Regions from separate parts of the Pseudoalteromonas sp. S554 genome, predicted to be linked through region 2. Evidence: predicted binding sites of a transcription regulator. Region 2 holds the regulator's gene; the other holds the start of a gene.
What was found. Region 2 encodes FliA, which starts transcription of late flagellar genes. Its sites were predicted from a motif close to CTAAAGNTNNNNNNNNNNNNGCCGATA; they were not measured.

Region 1 (3,417 bases), on a different contig from region 2:
GCATATTACTTGATAAAGCCAGTAATAACTTAGGCGAAAACGTCGCATTTGACGGGTTTAACCAACAGCTTTCAGCCGTTGGTCGTCAAACAGCAAGTAAACTTGCGGGTGCACTACAAAGCGCAATTCACCCTATGATCACAACAGCAAAAGACATGGCACAAGAAAAACTCGAGGTTATTCGTGCACAGTCGCTAGCTAAAATGCAAACGTCTCTTAGCGAAGAGCAAGAGCGATTAAGCGCGCTCAAGCAAATTAACCCTAATATTCGCCAAGAAGAAATTACCTTTTACGATAAGCAACGCACCGAGCTAACTGCACACATTGAAAAAGCGCAGTTACAACTAGACGCAATTCGCTTAATCGTGGTTTCTCACTAGGGTTTTGAGCTTTTAGTTGTTAGTAAAAATTGCAAACAACAGCAGCTAAGTAAAGCGTGGTATTTATACCGCGCTTTTTTATATTCAAAAAAGCATATAAATTAGAAGCCTTCGTACAGGCTATCAATGTTTTCCTTGAGCCTTTGCCCTTGCTACCTTAAAATAATGTCCTTCAAAATCATTAAGGCCGGCCGTGTTAGTTAATTACAACCCCCCAATGAATCCGTATTTAACCATACTTTTTCAAGACGACGACTTGCTTATTGTTAATAAACCCAGTGAATTATTGACCGTGCCGGGTAAAGATCCTAAGCATGCCGACAGCTTAATTAACCGCGTTAATCGCGTGTTTCCAACCGCAAGAATTGTTCATCGTCTTGATATGGCAACGTCTGGCATACTCTGCCTTGCTATGAATAAAGCTGCACACCGACATTTAAGTATGCAATTTCAAGATCGCGAAACCGCTAAGCGTTATATAGCTCGCGTTTTTGGTAAGCTTGAACAAGACAATGGCTCGGTTGATTTACCCCTTATTTGCGACTGGCCTAATCGCCCAAAGCAAATGGTAGATCATGAAAATGGCAAGCCATCACTCACTCATTTCAAAGTACTTGAACGAGAGGAAAACGCCACACGCGTAGAGCTCACTCCAATTACGGGGCGTTCACATCAATTGCGCGTACACATGCTAAGCCTTGGCCACCCTATTTTAGGTGACCGACTCTATGCTCATAAAGAGGCACTTGCAGCCGCACCGCGTTTACAACTCCACGCACAAATGTTGCAACTAAAACACCCTGTCACCGAACAAGTAATGACCTTTGAAGCAGAACCCGAGTTTTAATGGGCTCAATTACTTAGGAAAAATTAAACTTTTAAACAAGCATGCCGATACCTAACTAATGACGACTGGTTGAGCGTGTTATGGTGTTTTTGCAATTATTTAAAAAGGTTCTGTGTTACATGGCGTTTAGCTGTGTAGCCCTTTTAGCACTCTGTACAACGGCTGCAGAACATATTGCCCCGCCTTCTTTATCAAGTATTGAAAATAGCGATATTAAACGCCTTTTACCTACCGACGAAGTAAAAACAATGCTAGCAGGTGAAACTGAATTTTTAAGTTTACGTAGTGAATACATGAGCGCTGATTTTAGAGGGATTGTATTACTTATTCCCGATTGGCAATCAACCCCTACCAACAATGCTGGAATGAGTTACTTACGCAAAGAGCTTAACAATTTAGGCTACACCACCTATGCGATGACCACCCCTGATATTGATTGGCAAGCGAGTAAAATAGCTGAGCCTGCTGCAGAAACAGCACCAAGTGCCGCCACTGAAACAGAGAGTCAAGCCAACAGTGAATCAGAGCAGCCTAATGCTTCAAGTAAAAATGAAGCGCTTCATCATGTGGATGCCATTGAAGCCATCAGCGACGAAATACTCGATAACTACAAACTAAATTTACTTGCTCGCTACAAAGCGCTTTACCAAACCGCGATGCAAGAACCCACAAATATCGTTGTGATTGCGCAAGGCACCAGCGCAGGGGTGTTAACTGAGTACTATGCAGACTTTCCACAAGAGCGTATTGATGCGTTTATTAGTGTAAGTAGCTATCTGCCCAATGCAAAACGCAATAAAAGCTTAACCCAAACAACGTCTCTTGTTACGCCTGCACTTTTAGATATTTATTACGCCAGCGACAACCGTGATATTTTAATTAACTTAAAAAATCGCCAGCGCTGGGTTAACCGAAACGCTAAGTTTGACTACCGCCAGCGCCAGTTATTTGGGCTTCGTGATCAACCTCAACAACATGCTCGGCTAACAAAAGAAATAGACGGCTTTTTACGCCGCCTTTTTTAAATACTCATAGGCTGCTTGAATGTCTTGGCTTTTTTTAACCGCCAATTCCATCATATGTTTTGGTAAACCTTGCGATACTAATTTATCAGGGTGATGTTGCGCCATTAACTTACGGTACGCCACTTTTACTTCCCGCTCTGTTGCCCCATCGTTAAGTCCTAAGAGCCCAAGCGCTTGCGCACGATTCATATTATTGTTGGGGGGTACATGGTGCCCTGAGCCTTCTTTATAACTGCTACTTTGCCCTTGCTGCTGTTGGTAACGCTGTTGCTGTTTTCTAAAGTTAAATTCAGCTTGATAGCGTTTAAGTACAAACGCAAAATGAGTTTTAGAAATACCTAACTGCTTGCTTACTTCACTCAATAACTGCTTTTCTTGCTCAGCTAAAATGCCATCAGAAAACGCCATTTGAATTTGTATTTCTAAAAATAATTGCAGTAAGTCATGACGCTTAGCAAAGCGTTCTTTAAAATCATAGACGGTTTCTTTTAATGAAAAGTCGCTTTGTTTACCCGCTTGAAAAGCATGCTGTGCTTCACGGCGCTCTTCGCCTTTCAACCCCATTTCGTCCATAAATAAGCTAGCAGCTTTAATGTGTACCTCGCTTACTCGGCCATTAGACTTTGCAATATGCCCCATCACTGCAAAGCAGCTTGAAAAGAATAGCGCTTGGCGCTCGTGGACATCATCACCATTAAATAAACTTGAAAAACCACCCGCCTTATCAAAATTATTTTTTAAGCTTTTATCAAATAAATGACCAAGGTATAACCCTAAAATAGCACCAAAAATTTTGCCAAACATAAAGCCAAAACAAAATCCGAGTATTTTTCCCCACATGTAAACGACTACTCCTATTAATTATGTGTCGGCTTACGCCAAGCGCTCATTTAATGCCGTTAAACGCGCTGGTGTGCCTATGTCATCCCAATTACCAATATAAAGCTCGGTAGACACTAAATGCTTACTTAATTTTTCTCGTAATAACGGCCCAAGCGGACGAATGCCCGGCTCTAAACCATTAAAAAAGTCAGCCTGATAACGACTGATACCCGAAAACGTATATTTTTGACTATCTGGCGATAAGTGGCTCAATGTAAAATCCCCATCAAGATTATGTGGGGGATTTTCAATAAGCACCAAATGTGCCTCACCTGATTGTAAA
Region 2 (3,417 bases):
ATCAGCGTGTTGATATTCGCAGTTATTTAGTGCTCAGCGCAACATCGCAAATACATGTGTTGCAAGAAACCGTTAGGCACTTTAAAAAAGTGCAGTTAAGTGGTTGTATATTCACCAAATTAGATGAATCTTTAAGTTTAGGTGAGATTATTAGTATAGCGATTCAAAATCGCCTTCCAATAGGGTATCTTACTAACGGTCAACGAGTACCAGAAGATATTCGAGTTGCAAATGCTGAAAAACTAGTTAAAAAGGCTGAGCAACTCTATTTAAAAAGAGCAAAAGCACAACATTCAAGGCACCAAGCAGTGGCGCCAAGCACAGTAGGGATGTATGATTAACACAGTATTAGATCAAGCAAGTGGCCTGCGCAAAATGAGTCAAAACAATAACAACGGCGTAAAAGTTATCGCTGTCACTGGCGGTAAAGGTGGAGTAGGAAAAACAAATGTTTCTCTGAATACTGCAATTGCATTAGGCCAGCAAGGTAACAGAGTGTTGGTTCTTGATGCCGATTTAGGCTTAGCAAACTGTGACGTTATGCTAGGACTACGTGTTGAACGTAACTTATCACATGTTTTATCTGGTGAATGTGAACTTGATGAAATTTTAGTTGAAGGCCCCGCAGGTATAAAGATTGTACCCGCAACGTCAGGCTCTCAAAGTATGGTTGAATTGTCGCCTTCAGAGCACGCGGGACTTATACGGGCTTTTAGTGAATTAAATACAGAATTTGATATTTTAATTGTCGATACAGCCGCAGGTATTTCAGACATGGTGCTGAGTTTTTCTCGCGCGGCACAAGACGTCATGGTTGTTGTATGCGACGAGCCCACATCGATTACAGATGCTTATGCGCTCATTAAAGTGTTGAGTCGCGAGCATGGTGTATACAAATTTAAAATTGTTGCAAATATGGTCCGTAGTATGCGTGAAGGGCAAGAGTTATTTGCTAAACTTTCCAAAGTGACCGATCGTTTTTTAGATGTATCAATGGACCTGGTCGCAACGGTTCCCTACGACGAAAATATGCGCAAAGCAACGCGTCGCCAAAAAGTTATTGTAGAGCTTTTTCCTAATTCGCCGGCGGCACTTGCGTTTCAAGCGTTAGCAACAAAAGCAGTTAAATGGCCAATACCTAATCAACCATCAGGTCATCTGGAGTTTTTCATAGAGAAACTAGTAAACGGCTAATTATGACAACATTGGTGAATAAAGTTATGGGATATCAATCAGCACAAAATTTAAATGTGATTGTTGAAAAACATGCATCACTTGTCAAAAAAGTGGCATGTCATCTTATAGCGCGTTTACCAGCCAGCGTGCAGCTGGACGATTTAATACAATCAGGAATGATAGGTCTGATTGAAGCATCTAAAAGTTTTGATGCAACCAAAGGGGCTAGCTTTGAAACTTTTGCGGGGATTCGTATTCGTGGGGCAATGCTTGACGAGATGCGACGTGGCGATTGGGCACCCCGTTCAGTACATCGTAAAAGCCGTTTGGTGGCCGAAACAATTGCATTTTTAGAAAAAAGCTTAAACCGTGAGCCGACAGATATAGAAGTTGCTGAAAAACTTGAAATTTCGTTAAATGAGTACCATCATATCTTAAACGATGTAAATGCAAGTAAAGTACTCGGTATTGAAGACCTTGGTGTTGATGAAGATGCCATCAGTCCAGTGGGCCAAGATTTAGCGCTAGACAAACCGTTTAATAATGTTAAAAATGAGCGGTTTAACGAGTCTCTATTAGGTGCAATAAAATCTTTACCAGAACGTGATGCAATGGTGCTGTCTTTGTACTATAACGATGAAATGAATTTAAAAGAAATAGGGCATATACTCGATGTAAGTGAATCGCGTGTAAGTCAAATACATGGTCAGGCGATGATTAAGCTTAAAGCTAAAATCAATGACTGGATAAATTAGTAGTAAGTAAACAAGGTTAAGACCTCACTGGGGGATGTTTTGGATAAAAACATGAAAATTCTGGTTGTTGACGATTTTTCAACAATGAGACGTATTATTAAAAATCTGTTGCGTGACTTAGGTTTCACTAATGTTCAAGAAGCAGATGATGGGTCAACCGCTTTGCCAATGCTACAAAATCAAGTATTTGATTTTGTTGTTACCGATTGGAATATGCCAGGAATGCAGGGTATAGACCTACTTAGAGCAATACGTGCGGATGATAAGCTTAAACACATTCCAGTATTGATGGTAACGGCTGAAGCTAAAAAAGAACAAATTATAGCGGCAGCCCAGGCAGGTGTTAATGGTTATATCGTTAAGCCATTTACTGCTGGAACACTCAAAACTAAATTAGAAAAAGTATTTGAACGTTTAGGCTAATGATAGGGGGAGAGGCTTATGTCAGCACTTGCTGCGCCTCAAATAACTTTAGAACAAGCTCGTCAGCTCGTTGTTTTTCTAGAAAACGGTGAGCAAGACAAAGCCAATCAGTTAATTTTAGATACCGCTTCTAAGGAGCAATCTGAAATATTTGCTGAGGTTGGAAAGTTAACCCGTCAATTGCATGAAGCTTTAAAAAGCTTTGAGCTAGACACTCGCTTATCTGACTTAACTACCGATGCTATTCCAGATGCAAAAAAACGGCTCAATTATGTTATAGAAATGACAGAAAATGCCGCGAATAAAACAATGGATGCTGTTGAGGCTAGCCTACCAATTGCTCAACAGTTGGCAGACGAAATATCTCATATCAAACCGACATGGGATCGCCTAATGAATCGAGAGATTGAGTTAGGGGAGTTTAAATCGTTATGCCACAGCATTGATAAGTTTATGAACAATTCTCATCATAAAACCGATGAGCTGCAAAGTTTGATGACTAATGTACTTATGGCACAAGACTATCAAGATTTAACCGGACAAGTTATTCGCCGAGTTATTGAGCTTGTTAGAGAAGTTGAAGAAAGCTTAATTCATCTTTTGACAGCCTTCGCTGATCAAAGCGAAAGTAAAGCCGAAAAAATAGAACAACAAAAAACAAATGAACCATTAGACGAACAAACTTTAGCAGGTCCAGAAGGCCCTATTATTGATAAAGAATCACGTAATGATGTTGTATCTGATCAAGATGAAGTCGATGATCTTTTATCAAGTTTGGGCTTCTAAGAGGAGAGTAACTGCATGTTTGAAGTCGATGAAGATATTTTACAAGACTTTCTTGTAGAGGCAGGAGAAATCCTAGAGCTTTTATCTGAACAGTTAGTTGAGCTGGAAAACAATCCAGAGGACACCGAATTACTCAATGCCATATTTAGAGGGTTTCACACTGTAAAAGGTGGTGCTGGGTTTTTAGCTATGACCGAGCTCGTTGACGCATGTCATGGCGCAGAGAATGTGTTCGATCTGCTTAGGCAAGGCGTACGAACGGTTAATTCGGAATTGA

Region 1: CWB65_RS02765 (DUF3530 family protein) is a predicted target of FliA. The motif match lies at 1,251-1,277, and genes of this name have one in related genera.

The regions. Positions count from the first base shown of each region.
Region 1 covers NZ_PNDV01000005.1:69,308-72,724, reverse strand. Annotated here, with positions in the region: gene rapA (RNA polymerase-associated protein RapA) at 1-380, shown strand, start outside; gene rluA (bifunctional tRNA pseudouridine(32) synthase/23S rRNA pseudouridine(746) synthase RluA) at 574-1,227, shown strand; gene CWB65_RS02765 (DUF3530 family protein) at 1,347-2,252, shown strand; gene djlA (co-chaperone DjlA) at 2,235-3,092, opposite strand; gene murU (N-acetylmuramate alpha-1-phosphate uridylyltransferase MurU) at 3,126-3,417, opposite strand, start outside.
Region 2 covers NZ_PNDV01000033.1:60,557-63,973, reverse strand. Annotated here, with positions in the region: gene flhF (flagellar biosynthesis GTPase FlhF) at 1-341, shown strand, start outside; gene CWB65_RS08155 (MinD/ParA family ATP-binding protein) at 334-1,194, shown strand; gene CWB65_RS08150 (RNA polymerase sigma factor FliA) at 1,221-1,931, shown strand; gene cheY (chemotaxis response regulator CheY) at 1,971-2,354, shown strand; gene CWB65_RS08140 (protein phosphatase CheZ) at 2,373-3,140, shown strand; gene CWB65_RS08135 (chemotaxis protein CheA) at 3,156-3,417, shown strand, end outside.